3 regions of the Lysinibacillus sp. NPDC097162 genome follow, and region 3 is predicted to be linked to each of the others. Evidence: riboswitches for the same ligand, from Rfam matches in the RefSeq annotation. Region 3 holds a riboswitch; each other region holds the start of a gene.
The links. A riboswitch is a leader RNA that binds a small molecule or an ion and turns the genes downstream of it on or off. The one in region 3 is predicted to bind cobalamin.
Positions count from the first base shown of each region.

Region 1 (5,536 bases), 310 kb from region 3:
ATATTTCAACCCAACTTTACCTAGCGTATCAGGCTAAAACTTCTTCTTTAAAGATATTATTTTTAACATCTATACCCCTACCTAGTCATCTATTGTTTCCATTAAAGAAGAGCTAGCTCTAGCCAGCTCTTTGCTTTTATTCAGTTGTTTAAAACGACACGACTCCAAAGGCAGAAATCAATGAAGGCTTTAATGCTTGCCAAAATTCAGCGCTATTTGTTCTACGATAAAATTTATGGAAAGGTTCATTTGGGCGAGCGTGTTTCTGATAATGCCTGATAATTTGTTGTAGAAAGCTTTCTATTTTTTGTACTGAAACTCTTTTAGCAAATAGTGTACCCGCCTTTGCATTGGCCCCCATCGGCACGGCACCTAAGTAAACATCGAAGCTATCCTTTTGATAAACAAGCCCAATATCATCATATACAGCATTATAGCAAGCCGATGCACAGCCATTAATATTTAACCGTAGTCTAGAAGGCACAGTTTCTTCATGTAATGCTTCGTATAGGTGTTCGGTTATTTCGGCAGCCTCCATTTTGTCCCCATCACAAAAATCACATGCTTTTATCGCAACGATAGGACCTTGCTTTGCAATATATAAGCCTGCTTCTTGAAGCTCATTGATAATTTCATTCACGTTTATAGTTGGGACGGACAAAAGGATACTATAGGAAGCCGAGTATTTAATTGCGCCGCTATCACCTACAACCTCAGCAATTTTTTGAAATTGAGCTGGTGTATAATGCTTATTGATAATACCTGGACTTACTGCAAGGCGTGTAAAATTTCCATTTGTATTTAGTTTTTCAAATGTTCGATCTGGTGTATTTGAACGAAAGGCATTCATTGTTTGTTCTCCTTATGAAAAAGAGCTAGCAAGTAGCTAGCTCTTTCGATTGTTATTTAAAAGTTTTCAGGATAAAAACCTTTTGCTAAAATTTCAATAGCCTCTGCAGCACGAACCCCTTCTGAAGCTGCTGAAAGTGGTAAAATGACAAAGCGTTCATTTTTCACAGCATCTGTTTCTTTTAATGCCGGATCACTTTTTAGGAATTTAATTTTGTCTTCTGCTGTTTGGGAACCATAATCAATTACGACAATGACTTCAGGGTTACGTTCAACTGTTTCTTCTTTTGATACCGTTGTCCAGCCCGATTCAACATCGCCAAAAATGTTTTTACCGCCAGCAACTGTGACAAGTTCATCCATAAAGTTTTGTGCCGCTGTAAAGACTTCCTTGTCCCCACTATCGAAAACTAGAACACGTAATTCTTTTTCACCTTGGGGTAACTTTGCGCGAACAGCATCAACATCCTTTGTCATCTGTTCAATTAATGCCTCTCCGCGGTCTTCAACACGGAAGATTTTTGCAATATTACGGATATCCGTAAATATATCCTCTAACGTTGGTTTTGTAATACTTGAAGAAGTATGTAAATATGTGTGAATACCAAGTGCTTCTAACTCTTCTGGTGTACCAACACCCTTTTCGCTAAAGCCACTTTTCCACCCAGCGTATAAAAAATCCGCTTCACTATCAATTACTTGTTCTTTTGTCGGATACTGCTCCGCTATCACTGGTACTTTATCGTAAGCTGCTTGTAAAGGTTCATAAATTTTATCATCTAAATAAGCAGTACCAACCATTGAATCTTCTAAACCTAATGCTAGCATTATTTCTGTAACGTGCTGATTTAAGCTAATCGCCTTTTTAGGAGCTTCTGTATAAACTTGTGTCGTATCGTTATTATCAATTGTTACTTCTTTTGCCTCTGCTTGTGCTGGTTCAATGTTTTCACTTTGTGCAGCTGATTCTGAATCATCTTTTGCACTACAAGCGCCTAAAATGCTCAATAGTGCCATTGCAAGAACTAGCCACATGCCTTTCCATTTGTTCATGTTTGTTTCTCCTTTAGTTTGTAATTTTTCATCTTTATAGTAAGAAATCAATGACTTCTTTGCTATTGATTACGAGCACTTCTTGACGCTTCATTTCCTGGTAAAAGCATGAATTGCTGTTTGCTACGGTTCCTGCTTAAACTACTGCACATCAAAATGGACACAAAAAACCCTCTTGTTTCCAAGAGGGCGGCATAGTGAAAAAACAATGGTTATTCAACCAATCACTATTCCCATCCTCGTGGTGTTAAGTAAAATAATATATATTGGCAGGTATCCTGGCTTAGGTTCAACGTTTATACGTCTTCCCATAGTTAAACTACAGTGACTGTGTTGTATAAACTCCCCATTTACAGTTGCGGGACAGCATCGGATTTACACCGATTTCCCTTTTAAGCAAATGATATAAACCATTTGCACCAATATATAGAAGTATTAAGTTATAAAAATAGCCTAGCAGAAGTAATTTTTGTTTTCAATCACACAAAAAAATCCATAACTAATAATTACGAATAATTGACCACTATTCAAACATAAACGAGAACTATTCTACTCGAAATGTTTTTAAGCACTATCTGTTACAATAGGAATATAGGAAAAATAGAAATGAGGATTTTTTATGTATAAAACGATTGGTGTGCTCGCACATGTCGATGCAGGAAAGACAACCTTTTGTGAACAACTACTATTCCATACGAACAGTATTCAAACGCGCGGAAGAGTCGATCACCAAGATACTTTTTTAGATAATCATACTATCGAACAAGCTCGTGGTATTACCATTTTTGCTGAACAAGGACGGATGCAAATTGGGGATGATACATACACACTAATTGATACGCCTGGGCATGTCGACTTTTCACCAGAGATGGAACGCGCAATTCGTGTAATGGATTACGCCATTATTATCGTAAGCGCAGTAGAGGGTGTACAAGGACATACTGAAACCGTGTGGCAATTGCTACGTCAATACAACGTACCAACCTTCTTCTTTATTAATAAGATAGATCGTGAAGGCGCTGATGTAGATGCCGTTATGAAGCAGCTTCGAAAGGAATGTTCGAAGGACGTACTTTTAATAGACGACCCATTGCGTACAGATTATGTCCAGAGCCACATTGCTGAATGGCTAGCTGAACGTGATGAACAACTACTCGATGCCTATTTGACAGAAACTCTCGATGCACAAACATGCCTATTACAGTTGCAAAAGTTGATTAAACAAGAGCAAACATTTCCTTGCTTTACTGGTGCGGCATTAAAGGATATTGGAATAAAAGAATTTTTATCACAGCTCCCTCTACTTACGGAGACTCGATTCGACCATCAAGCACCATTTCAAGGTGAGGTATTTAAAATTCGCCATGATGGAACTCAACGGTTAACGTTTATCAAAGCATTGCAAGGAACTTTACATACACGCCAAGACTTTACATTTGGTGATGTGACTGAAAAAATAACTGAAATTCGTTTATATAATGGCAGCCGTTTTGACACAACACAAGAAGTGCAAGCAGGAGAAATTTTCGCGGTTAAAGGGCTTAGTCTAGCAAAAGTCGGTGATATTTTAGGTAGTACAATACCTCCTCAGCCATATGAGCTTGTGCCTACGTTACAAGCTAAAGTACAGTATGATGGACAACAGCATATAAAAGAAGTTTTACAAGTATTCCGTTTACTTGAAGCGGAGGAACCATCGTTACGAGTCGTTTGGCATGAGAAATTCCAAGAAATCCATGTACATATTATGGGGGTTATTCAACTTGAAGTACTTGCTGAAGTGTTAAAAAATCGCTTTTCACTTTCTGTTACTTTTGGTGAGCCAAAAATCTTATATATGGAATCAATCGTAACAACTGTAACAGGATACGGTCATTTCGAGCCTTTAAAACATTATGCTGAGGTACACCTGTTAATGGAGCCTAATATTCGTGGAACTGGTAACACTTTTGTTAACGCTTGTCATGCTGATGATTTATCAGTTGGAAACCAACGACTAATTGAAAAACATCTATTTGAACGAGAGCATCACGGTGTTTTAACAGGCTCCCCAGTGACAGATGTATGCTTCACCCTTTTGACAGGACGTGCTCATATCAAGCATACAGAGGGTGGCGATTTTCGCGAAGCAACTTTCCGTGCACTTCGACAAGGGCTGGAGCAAGCCGAAAATATATTGCTTGAACCATATTATCGCTTTAAATTGAAAGCATCGAATGATTTTATCGGTCGTATGATGAACGATATCCAGCAAGCAGATGGTACTTTTGATGACCCTCTATTAACAGAGGAACAAGTAACATTAACAGGACGAGTTCCTGTTGCAACATTTATGCATTATAGTACTACTTTCGCTGCTTATACAAACGGCAAAGGGTCAATTTCGTTACAATTTGATGGCTATGATAAATGCCATAATAGTGAAGAAATAATTGCACAAATCAATTACAATAAACAGGCAGATCCCGACTATACATCATCAAGTATTTTTTGTGCGAAAGGAAAGGGCTATTCAGTTCCTTGGTATGAGGCAAAAGAAGCCATGCATTGCTTGTAATTATCCGAGAAACCGCACTTTCCAAAGCATAACAGCGATTGGGGAAGGTTTATCGGTTATTTAGCAAGTTTTATTGGCGATTTGAATGGTTTTATCGGCGATTCAGCGACTTTTATCGGCGATTTTAAAGGTTTTATCGGCGATTCAGCCAGTTTTTATGGCGATTTCAAAAGTTATCCATAAAAAATGACAGAAGGCATCGAGAACATCTCGATGCCTTTTATATTAATCCTATAAAGCTTTTTTCGCTTTCGCAACAAAGTTATTCGCTGATTCCACAATTACGTAACCATTACTATTCGAAAAATCAACAAGAACCGAACCTGGTTTACTCTTTAAAATTTGTAATTGCTCAATTAATTGGAGCAATAATTGATGACCATTGCCTCTTGGATGCCAATTTAAATGATAGTCATTTAATTCTTTAACACTTTGAAGAAATTGAGCGTATTCACACTCTACATACTTTATTAAATGTACTATTTTATTACTATCTTGATTTGTATGAACGACTAACGACAACTCTTCTAAATAGGTGTGATAGAAACGCATAACCATCGAGCATAGTAAATCATTGACTCTTGCAGCACTTAAGATGGGCTTTGGCTCTAAATCAAGCCTATCTAAATTTGGTTTAGCTCGAATCGAATCAATACGTGTTATTAAATGATACGGCTCACCATTTACCTCATATACGATTGGATTTGTTGGCATGTACATCATAAAGGCATTCTTTTTTGTTTTCAGCTCATCCGCTACACTTGCTTTAGCAAAAAGGCACCCTTCATACACCTCATTTTGAATCCAAATGATGCCTTTGTTATAGAAAATTTGATTAAATAAACGTTCGTTCCGAATAAGTCCTGTTGCTAAAAACTGATCAACAAGTGCTTCAATGACCATTCTCGTTTTTGGCTGCTTGGCAACTTCAATGCGCGGCAGTTTACAAATCTTCATATCTCCATATTGCTTTTCCTGTGTTGTACAAACATGAATTTTCGTCATACGTGCACCTCTTTTCGTACATATTTTCAAAACAAATGTTTAGATTACATAAAAAGACGGATTTCCTGCTAA
Region 1 covers NZ_JBIWDT010000001.1:1,579,473-1,585,008, forward strand. The annotation lists gene ACIQXW_RS07905 (precorrin-3B methylase) at 149-850, opposite strand; gene ACIQXW_RS07910 (ABC transporter substrate-binding protein) at 907-1,902, opposite strand; cobalamin riboswitch at 2,154-2,341, opposite strand; gene ACIQXW_RS07915 (GTP-binding protein) at 2,522-4,459, shown strand; gene ACIQXW_RS07920 (hypothetical protein) at 4,691-5,464, opposite strand.
Region 1: another riboswitch for cobalamin. It lies ahead of ACIQXW_RS07910 (ABC transporter substrate-binding protein); the one in region 3 lies ahead of ACIQXW_RS09635 ((2Fe-2S) ferredoxin domain-containing protein).

Region 2 (5,536 bases), 1.6 Mb from region 3:
TACCGAGGAAGAGATGCAAGGTGTACCACATCATTTATTAAGCTTCAAAGAGCCAACAGAATCATTTTCAGTAGCGGATTATCAAAAACTGGTGCGTGCCAAAATTAGTGAAATACAGGCACGCGGGAAGTTGCCAATTATTGTTGGAGGCTCTGGATTATATGTACAAGCAGTGCTCTATGATTTCCAATTTACGGAGGAGCAGGTAGATGAGGTAGCACGTAAGGCGTATTATGAGGAGCTAGAAAAGTTGGGTCCTGAAGCAATGCATGCAAAACTACTAGCATTGGATCCGAAAACGGCAGAAACAATTCATCCGAATAATACAAGACGTGTTATTCGAGCATTAGAAATGATTGAATTAAGTGGTGTTTCAAAAGCTTCAGATGAACATAATCGTGGAGAAATCCCCCTTTATCGCCATTTGATTTTAGGGCTTGGAGAAAATATGTCACGCGATGAGCTTTATGATCGCATAAATCGCCGAGTAGATTTGATGATGGACAAAGGGCTGTTACAAGAAGTAAAAGGGTTATGGCAGCAAAATATTCGAGGTGTACAGTCAATACAAGCGATTGGCTATAAGGAATTGTATGATTACTTAGATGGTAGATGCACATTAGAAGAAGCAATTGAAAGTTTAAAACAAAATTCTCGTCGCTACGCGAAAAGACAACTTACTTATTTCCGTAATAAGATGGACATTCATTTTATTGAAAAAGACTAAAAACTTTAATAATTTCTAAAAATTACTAATTGATAAATTGGTATAACATGCTACTATAGGAATGAAGAGGTAGAAAGAGAGTAGGGGAGGCGCAATCTATGAAATCAATCAATTTGCAAGATACGTTTTTGAACCATCTACGTAAAAACAGTGTTTTTGTAACTGTGTTTCTGTTAAACGGGTTCCAGTTAAAAGGAACAGTGAAATCCTATGACAACTTTACAGTATTATTAGTTGATGCTGAAAGCAAACAGCATCTCATTTACAAACACGCAATTTCTACTTTCGTTCCAGCAAAGCAAGTCGAATTTTTAGAGACAGAAGAATAGAGTCATTTTAAGCAGCTAGTGCTACATCACTAGCTGTTTTTTTTCGTTCACGCTATAATGTAATAGGAAATTGATATATTGGAGGACTATAAAGATGAAATCAATGGATACAACGCAATTATTAGAACAACTAGATGCTAACGAAGACCTATACATTATTGATGTGCGAGAAGATGATGAGGTAGCACAAGGTGTCATTCCTGGTGCTAAGCATATAGCGCTTGGAACAATTCCAGAGCGTTTAGATGAGATAGATAGATCTAAGCCTTATATTATCGTATGTAAAGCTGGCGGACGCTCGGCAAATGCATGTGCTTATTTAGAAGCACAAGGCTTTGATGTAACAAATCTTGAAGGCGGCATGCTTGCCTATGATGGGGAATTAGAATTTAAATAATGTAAGATGAAGGTATTTAACAAGTCAGTTGTTAAATACCTCATTTTTTTGTTTATATTAAATGATGGCAATGCAAAAAGTGCTGTTACCAAAACTTTTAACAATATTGACACTCAAAAAACTTTGTCGTAAATTTAAATTAATTACATAAAAGCATTAGGTGCCCACGTTGGGAGAATAGGGAATAAAGTGAAATGCTTTAGCGGTCCCACCACTGTAAAATGGAGTTTTATAGAGAATACCACTAGCGATGGCTGGGAAGGTTCTATAAAATGTTGAGATTGAGCCAGGAGACCTGCCTAATTGCTTCGGATGATATGGACGATGGAAAAGTCTGTAGTTTATTTGTTATGAAATAAACTACAGGCTTTTCTATTTTTTTCATTCTTTTATGTAAAAGGCTAAAAAAAGGAGAGATGATGATGCAATTGCTACAACAAACGATTCAACACATTCAACGTACTAACAACAAAATGATGGAAAATGCAAAGGAACGTATAGATTCTCTTAGCAAGCCACCAAGCAGTTTAGGGAAGCTGGAGTCGCTTGCTATACAACTAACTGGGATTACGGGAGAACTATATCCTAAACTCGATAACAAAGTGATCATCGTTTGTGCGGCAGATCACGGTGTTTGTGACGAAGGGGTAACATCGAATCCACAAAACGTAACATTTTTTCAAACATTGAATTTTCCTAAAGGGGTAACAGGTGTTTGTGCTATTGCTAAAATAACAAATGCAAAAATTGTAACGGTGGATGTCGGTGTCAAAGAGGATATTCCGCTTAATGCTGGTGTACTAATAAAAAAAATTAAATATGGTACGGATAATATGGCGAAAGGTCCAGCGATGACGAGGGAAGAAGCAGTCCAATCAATTGAAGTAGGCATAGAAATAGCGACATCAGAAATAGCAAAAGGAGCAAATGTTCTTGGTACTGGTGAAATGGGGATAGGCAATACAACACCTAGTGCAGCTATATTATCAGTACTTCATGCTTGTCATCCGCATGAAGTGACGGGATTCGGTGCAGGGCTAGGGTTAGGAGGAATTGAACATAAAGTAGCTGTTATTCAAAAGGCTATCGAAATAAACAAACCTAATCGTCATGATGCAATCGATATACTTGCAAAAGTTGGTGGGTTAGAAATAGGGGCTATGGCTGGAGTAATCCTTGCGGCTGCCGCAAATCGCAAACCAGTTGTCATTGATGGCTTTATTTCTACAGTAGCTGCACTAATTGCATATGAGCTTGAACCAAAAGTACAAGACTATATCATACCTTCTCATGCATCAGAAGAACCTGGGGCAAAAATAGCAGCCGAATTGCTAGGAGTAGAGCCGATGCTTCATATGAATATGCGATTGGGCGAGGGCTCTGGCGCAGCATTAGCGTTTCCAATTCTAGACGCAGCTTGTTCGATGATGAGCAATATGGCTACATTAGCAGAGTCTATGGCGCTAATAGATAAATAATAATTGACGAGGAATAAGGTTTGTTCTTAGAGCGAAGGAAATAGTATATGCAATCTAGTTGATGGTAGCGAAGGTTGCGGCTTACATCGTGCCCGCGAAAAGCACACGCCGAAGCGGACATCAACGGTAAAGCAGAAAGAGTTCGATTAATGTGATGGCGTTTTTACGCTATGTAAGAAGAATGAAACTATAGCTGTTCATTCTTTGGCAGTAAATAAAAAATTAGAAGAGAACACGAGTTGATGGTAGCGAAGGTGGGCGACTCCTGCGGGAACGCACGCAGTGTAAGCCGCAACAAACCGCGCGTTAGCGAAGGTTGCGGCTTACGTTGTGCCCGCGGAAAGCGCACACCGAAGCGGACATCAACGGTAAAGCAGAAAGAGTTCGACTAATGTGATGGCGTTTTTACGCTATGTAAGAAGAATGAAACTATAGCTGTTCATTCTTTTGCAGTAAATAAAAAATTAGAAGAGAACACGAGTTGATGGTAGCGAAGGTGGGCGACTCCTGCGGGAACGCACGCAGTGTAAGACGCAACAAACCGCGCGTTAGCGAAGGTTGCGGCTTACGTCATGCCCGCGGAAAGCGCACACCGAAGCGGACATCAACGATATAGAGTTCGACTAATATGATGACATTTTTACGTTGTACCCGCAGAAAGCACTCGCCGAAGCGGACAATAATGGTATAGCCTCTATTAAGCTCGGTTCAACTTCCGTAACGGCAAACGCCATTTCTTCATATATGAAAGAACTCGTAAAACCGTAATGACACCGAATAATACATATAAGAAAATATCGCCTGGTAGTAATTCCAGTCCAATTAGAAGACCTGCAAGTGCTGCCCAGACACCGTAAATTTCATCGCGTAGCACGAGTGGCTTCCGTCCAGCCAATAAATCCCGAACAATACCACCGCCTGAACCAGTTAAAACAGCAGCAACAATGACTGCACTAATTGGCATATTGAGTTTGACAGCGTACAATGCACCTTGTATAGCAAAAGCCGATAAACCAATAGCATCTGTGAAATTGCCCCAACGATGCCAATGCTGTATTAGATGATGCGGAAAAATAAAAAATATAGTAATTGCAGCAATCGCAATTTGGAACATCATATCTTGCCCCCACAATGTTGTGACAGGTAGACCAATCAGTAAATTACGAATGGCACCTCCACCGAATGCAGTTACAATGCCAAGTATATATACACCGAATAAATCGTATTCTTCTTCCATTGCAATTATTGCCCCGGAAATAGCGAAGGCAATTGTCCCGATGATGCTAAAAACTTCCCAAGCCATCACTTTCCCCCCTTATACGAGAATAATTTGTAGTAAGTCCGCCCCTTAGCTTAGCGCATTTAACAGCTAGACACAATAGCAATTTTTGCAGGGTTGCAAACAAATTGATAAGATAGGAAAGAACAATTTGAAACGGAGACGAAAACAATGACTTTTACAACCCATTTAACAGCAGAAACGTTAACATTAGCGGAAAAAATAGAAGAAAAGGTGCGCCCTTATCATACGAAGGTAGAGAATATGGCGTTCGTCAATCAGCAAAAGGTACTTTCCGCATTCAGAGCGCATCAAGTAAGCGATTTTCATTTACATCCGTCAAATGGCTATGGCTATGATGACGAGGGACGTGACAATCTTGAGCGTGTATATGCACAAGTTTTTGGAGCAGAGGCGGCGATTGTCCGTCCGCAAATCATATCTGGTACACATGCGATTACGCTTAGTCTATTCGGTGTGCTACGACCAGGTGATGAATTGCTTTATATTTCAGGTCAACCATATGACACGCTACAATCGATTGTCGATGGTGGTGACAAAGATACGGGTTCGCTGAAGGATTATAAAATTGGTTATCGCCATGTAGATTTGATTGACAATAAAGAAATTGATTGGACTGCAGTTGCTGCAGCTATTACACCAAACACGAAAATGATAGCTATTCAACGTTCAAAAGGCTATGCAACTCGTCCTTCCTTTACCATCTCACAAATTGCAAAAATGTGTGAAAAAGTTAGAGAATTGGCTCCGAATGCCGTTATTTTTGTTGATAACTGCTATGGTGAATTTGTGGAGGCACAGGAACCTACAGAAGTAGGCGCTGATTTAATGGCAGGTTCTCTTATTAAAAATCCGGGTGGTGGCTTAGCAAAAATAGGTGGTTATATTGCAGGACGAGCTGATTTAGTAGAAAAATGTGCTTATCGTATGACCTCACCAGGTATTGGGGCAGAAGCAGGCGCAACATTAAACACACTTGGTGATTTCTATCAAGGCTTTTTCCTTGCACCACATGTTGTTAGTCAAGCATTAAAGGGTGCCATTTTCACAGCAGCAATGCTGGAGGAAATAGGGATGAATACTTTCCCTAGTTATTATGCGGAGCGGACAGACTTAATTCAATCGGTATCATTTAAAACAGCAGAACAAATGATTGCTTTCTGTCGAGAAATTCAAGCAAATTCTCCTATTAATGCGCACTACGCTCCAGAGCCTGCATACATGCCTGGCTATGAAGACGATGTCATTATGGCAGCGGGGACATTTATTCAAGGCTCAAGCATTGAACTTACAGCGGATGGTCCA
Region 2 covers NZ_JBIWDT010000001.1:305,798-311,333, forward strand. The annotation lists gene miaA (tRNA (adenosine(37)-N6)-dimethylallyltransferase MiaA) at 1-727, shown strand, start outside; gene hfq (RNA chaperone Hfq) at 826-1,056, shown strand; gene ACIQXW_RS01445 (rhodanese-like domain-containing protein) at 1,151-1,453, shown strand; cobalamin riboswitch at 1,595-1,770, shown strand; gene cobT (nicotinate-nucleotide--dimethylbenzimidazole phosphoribosyltransferase) at 1,876-2,931, shown strand; gene ACIQXW_RS01455 (trimeric intracellular cation channel family protein) at 3,629-4,234, opposite strand; gene ACIQXW_RS01460 (methionine gamma-lyase family protein) at 4,382-5,536, shown strand, end outside.
Region 2: another riboswitch for cobalamin. It lies ahead of cobT (nicotinate-nucleotide--dimethylbenzimidazole phosphoribosyltransferase); the one in region 3 lies ahead of ACIQXW_RS09635 ((2Fe-2S) ferredoxin domain-containing protein).

Region 3 (5,536 bases):
GAAAGGGATTTTTGCGCCTAAAATGATAAAAGCACTCATTACAATAAATGTAATGAGTGAAATAAGTTCATCTCTCACGATAAGCGACAATAGCAGTAACCCCAAGGAAAACGTCATTTTTTCTAACGGATGAACGGACGCTAGTTTATTCATATAAGCATACTTATCAATGAGTAACATCGTTTAACCTTCCTTATGCTTGCCGCGCATATAGCCTACGAAATAGCCAATAAAGCCAGCACCAATCGCAGCCTGTAATACGAATAATAAGCTTTCAATTTCACCACTTGGTGGCTCCCATAAGCTTTCAAACCATGGTTCATATTCTGCATTAATTTCACCGATTGCAGCTTCAGCTTCTCCGTCTGCACCACCGAATTCTGCACCTTTTTGTACGAAAAGAGGGATGATTGCTAAAAGTACAACGACAGCTAGTAGCAGTAAATTTTTCTTCATCCTAATGTGCCTCCTTTGCTGAGAAAACACGTAGTGCCTTTAATTCGCTCACATTGTATTTTTTTAAGAAATTCATAACGATAACTGTTAAAATTCCTTCACTAATTGCTAGAGGGATTTGTGTTAAAGCAAAAATACCTGCAAATTTTGTGAATGAAGCCATAAAGCCTCCTACTTCAGAAGGGAAAGCCAATGCTAATTGAACTGAAGTGACAACATATGTACCTAAGTCCCCAAGCATCGCTGCAAAAAAGACAGCAATAGAGAATGATAGACCGATTTTTTGAGAACCTTTAAAGACATAATACGCAATAATTGGTCCTACAATCGCCATAGAGAAAGCATTTGCACCTAAAGTGGTAATACCACCATGTGCTAAAAGTAATGATTGGAATAATAAAACGATTGTTCCAATCACACTCATGGCTAATGGTCCGAAAAGAACTGTACCAAGGCCAACACCAGTAGGATGTGAGCAACTTCCTGTTACTGATGGAATTTTCAGTGCCGATAAGACGAATGCGAATGCACCTGATAAGCCTAATATCATTTTCGTTTCAGGATTTTCGTCAATTGTTTTACGAATAGAACGTAATCCTAAAATAATAAATGGAATCGAAATAACCCACCAAAAAATCGCCCATTCAATCGGCAAAAATCCTTCCATGATATGCATGGCAAACGCTCGTTTTGGTACTAGTAAAAGAGCCACTAAGAAATAACTAAGTTTCCAAAAAGAAAATTTCAAAACCTTTCCTCCTCAACAGTAATTTTCGAATGTAGCGTGCGCAATAAAAAAAAGCACTTCTCCGTTTCGGAAAAAGTGCATAGCTGAAAAAGCAAATAGAACTGTCATTTGCCAAGCCGCACACCTATCCTCGTAGGTTGAAACGATCACGATTTTCTCGGCAGGTCTCCTGGCTTTAGTTCAACATTTTATAGGCCTTCCCGTCCTATGGACAGTGACATTTTCTATAAAATTCCCTAGTACAGTGGCGGGACCGCGCCGGACTTGAACCGGCTTCCCTTTTAAGCGAAATGTATACACTTCGCACCGAAAAAAGATGAAGTTGTGAGTTTTCACGATGAAGTGTAACATGTTTTTCCAATCATAAGCTATCCTTTTTTTTTGTAAAAAATTTTTTATAAAATAACAATCTAGAAAATTCAGATAAATGTCAGAGAAAATCTATCAATTTTAATGAAATATTTGTTGAAATTTTAATAAAAATCTAATAAATAAAAAAGAAATGTTGAAAAGTATAAAAATGATAGGCTATGATAGAAACAGTTTTATATTCGTTTTATTAACATTTCATTTCAAAATTTAAATATAAATCCATCATTAAGTGCTCGATATACTTCGAGATAATAGGGAAATCGGTGTAAATCCGATACAGCCCCCGCTACTGTAATAGCTGATGAAATCGCAATGCCACTGAAAACTTGGGAAGGCGCGAAAGTAAGAGGAAGCTTAAGTCAGGAAACCTGCTTAGTTGATGATATGCAAACTTTTCGGAGGGAGAAGTGAAGCGAGAGCGGATACGTGTATATTCGTTTTTATTTTGGCTTCTATAAAACCTTTACTCTTCGATATCGAGTAAAGGTTTTTTCTTTTTCCTAAAAGTAGAATGAGGGGAGAAAAGCAATGACAACTTGGAATTTAGAGGGCATGAAAACCCATCTTTTTATTTGTAATGGTAGTAGTTGCATGAAAAAAGAAGCTGAGGAAATTACGCTCGCAATACGAGACGAAATAGAGAAATTAGCACTCGATAAGGAAATACATACGACAAGAACGCGTTGTAATGGCAGATGTAAAGATGCTTGTGTTGTGATCGCGTACCCACAGGGAAATTGGTATCGTGTACCAACAGTTGAGCATGGTAGAACACTTGTACAAGATTTAAACCATGATTCTTTACACAGCGAGCATGTTTTTACACTGACAGAAGGTACGTTGCAACGTACCCCACAAACAACAGCCATTAAAGGCATCGACAAGGTGAAAGAGGGGTAAAAAATGGCGCAAAAAGGAAAGATTTTTGTTGTAGGCTTTGGACCTGGAGATTTCAAGCATATTACGACACGTGCTGTAGAGGCATTACAACAAAGTGAATTTATTATCGGTTATAAAACGTATGTTGAGCTCATTCAAGATTTAGTAAGTGCGAAGTCGATTGTTAGTACTGGTATGACAGAAGAAGTGTCACGAGCACAAGAAGCGGTACGTCAAGCGGAGGCTGGAAATATCGTTTCTGTTATTTCGAGTGGTGACTCAGGCGTATATGGGATGGCTGGACTTGTATATGAAGTACTAATTGAGCTTGGGTGGACGGAAGCAACAGGTGTTGAAGTCGAAATTGTGCCAGGAATTTCTGCTATTAATTCGTGTGCAAGTTTGCTAGGCGCACCGATTATGCATGATTCTTGCACGATTAGTTTAAGCGATCATTTAACACCTTGGAATTTAATTGCAAAGCGTGTGGAAGCTGCGGCGATGGCCGATTTTGTCATTGCGTTATATAACCCAAAAAGTGGTCGCCGTACACGTCAAATTGTAGAAGCCCAACGGATTTTACTAGAATATCGATCACCGGATACACCTGTAGGACTTGTGAAAAGTGCCTACCGTGATCGTCAGGAAATAACGATGACGACTTTAGCAGAGATGCTCGAGCATGATATCGGCATGTTAACTACAGTTATTATTGGAAATTCATCGACATTTTTTTATGACAATAAAATGATTACACCGCGTGGCTATCAGCGCAAATATACACTTGGAGAAGAAAAACAGCCTTTACGTCCACACCAGCGTTTAAGAGAAGAAAATGAGCCGTGGGCAATGAACCAAGAAACAGGTACTGCAAGTCATGACTTTGCTGCAGATCCAAATGCAGGACGTCTGAAAAGTAGTATTGCGATAGCACCTGCGCCTGTATCGGTACAAGAAAAATCATCTCTAGAAATGGCAGCAACTGCACTAGCCATGGTGAAAGGAACAACTGTCACAAAGGCTACAACGAAGTTAGTTCAGCAAAAAATGGAGTCGATTTTTGAACTTGCTGTTAGTCCTGGGGTAGCAAATAAATTTTTCACTCCACAGCAAATGATGACGTTAGCTGAAGTTGTGGGAGATGAAGGCACGATGGAATATACACCTGACCATCAAATTCATTTAAAAATTCCAACGACAGAGCCAGAAATTATTACTGAAAAGTTAAGAGAAGTAGGCTTTTTACTCGCACCAATTGGGGATGTGCTGTCATTAAAGGCTTGTGACTTCTGTTATGGCGAGAAGGCAGATTCAATTCCATATGCAGAGGAGATTCAAGCAAAGCTTGGTGGGTTGTCGTTGCCTAAAACACTGAACATTGGTTTTAATGGCTGTGGCATGGCGTGTTATCGTGCAGTATTTGACGATATAGGTATCGTCTACCGGAAAAGTAAATTTGATGTTTTTATCGGTGCGAAACCAGTAGGGCGTACTGCACATGCAGCACAGCCGGTTGTAGAGGGACTAGAGCCAGAACAGCTTATTCCGCTTATTACAGACATTATTGAGGAATATAAGGCAAATGCACATCCAAATGAACGCTTATTTAAGTACTTCAAACGGGTGAAAAAAATATTGCATTTTACGTATCAAGATATGTCGTCAAAAATAAAAGTAGAGCCAGCTCCGTGCGGCGACTAGTGAGGAGATAAAAGATGAAAGCAATTTTATTTGTTGGCCATGGTAGCCGTTTAGCAGCAGGAAATGACGAGGTACGAACGTTTATAGAGCAAATGACGCCACGTATCGATGAAAGCTTTTTAGTAGAAACATGTTTTTTAGAGTTTGCCTCGCCAAACATTGAAGATGGTATAACGAATTGTGTGAAGAAGGGTGCTACAGAGGTACATGTAATTCCGATTATTTTACTTCATGCAGGTCATTCAAAAATGCATATTCCAGCAGAAATCGAACATGCACGTGAGCATTATCCAAATATTACATTCACGTATGGACAAACAATCGGTATTCATGACGAAATTTTTGCTATTTTAGAAGACCGCTTAGCAGAAATCGACTTCAATACTGAGGAAGAACATAAAGATACTGCTATTTTATTAATTGCACGTGGTGGCAGTGACCCAGCGGCAAATGGTGATTTTTATAAAATTACACGTTTGTTATGGGAAAAACTAAACGTTCAGTATGTGGAAAGCGCATTTATGGGCGTGACAGATCCGCGCGTTGAAGAAGGCATTGAACGCTGTGTCAAGCTCGGTGCTAAAAAAATTATTATGCTACCGTACTTTTTATTCACAGGTATTTTAATGGAACGTATGAATGGCATGTGCAAGCAATTTAATGAGCATTATCCTGACTGTGATATCCAGATTGCTAATTATTTTGGCTACCATGATCGTTTACAAAATGTGTTGTTAAACCGTATTGAACAAGCTGTGAATGGTACATCAACAGGTATGCAGGATTTAGAAAATTATCGTGCTTATGCGGCGGTACATGGACATGCGCATCATCATCACCATCATGATCACGACCACGACCATGACCACCATCATGACCACGAGCATGATCACCATCACGATCATCACCATGACGAGGAGCTAGTAAAATGATTTTCATGTTAGCAGGTACGAGCGATGCAAGGAATCTAGCACTTGAATTGCAGTCAGTGGGCTATGCGATTACGGCTACAGTTGTTACTGATTCGGCTGCTACAAGCCTTGCAGAGGTAGGTCTACCACATTTAGTTGGTAGACTAACTGCTGAGGAAATGGCAGCAATACTTACAGAACAAGGGTATCGCTTAGTTGTCGATGCCTCACATCCATTTGCAGAGGAAGCTTCTAAAAATGCGATGGCAGCAGCAAAGAGTGCTGGTGTTCCATACATTCGTTATGAACGCGCAAATGAACATTACGAACACCCTCTTATTACCGTTGTTAAAGATTATGAGGAAGCAGCACAGTTAGCAGCTGTAAAACGAGGCGTGATTATGCTGACGACTGGCAGTAAAACACTTGCAACGTTTACAAAGGTGTTACAAGGCTTAGAAAATACACG
Region 3 covers NZ_JBIWDT010000001.1:1,888,746-1,894,281, reverse strand. The annotation lists gene cbiQ (cobalt ECF transporter T component CbiQ) at 1-180, opposite strand, end outside; gene ACIQXW_RS09645 (energy-coupling factor ABC transporter substrate-binding protein) at 184-456, opposite strand; gene ACIQXW_RS09640 (energy-coupling factor ABC transporter permease) at 458-1,204, opposite strand; cobalamin riboswitch at 1,347-1,530, opposite strand; cobalamin riboswitch at 1,787-1,966, shown strand; gene ACIQXW_RS09635 ((2Fe-2S) ferredoxin domain-containing protein) at 2,105-2,476, shown strand; gene cobJ (precorrin-3B C(17)-methyltransferase) at 2,480-4,156, shown strand; gene ACIQXW_RS09625 (sirohydrochlorin chelatase) at 4,171-5,088, shown strand; gene cobK (precorrin-6A reductase) at 5,085-5,536, shown strand, end outside.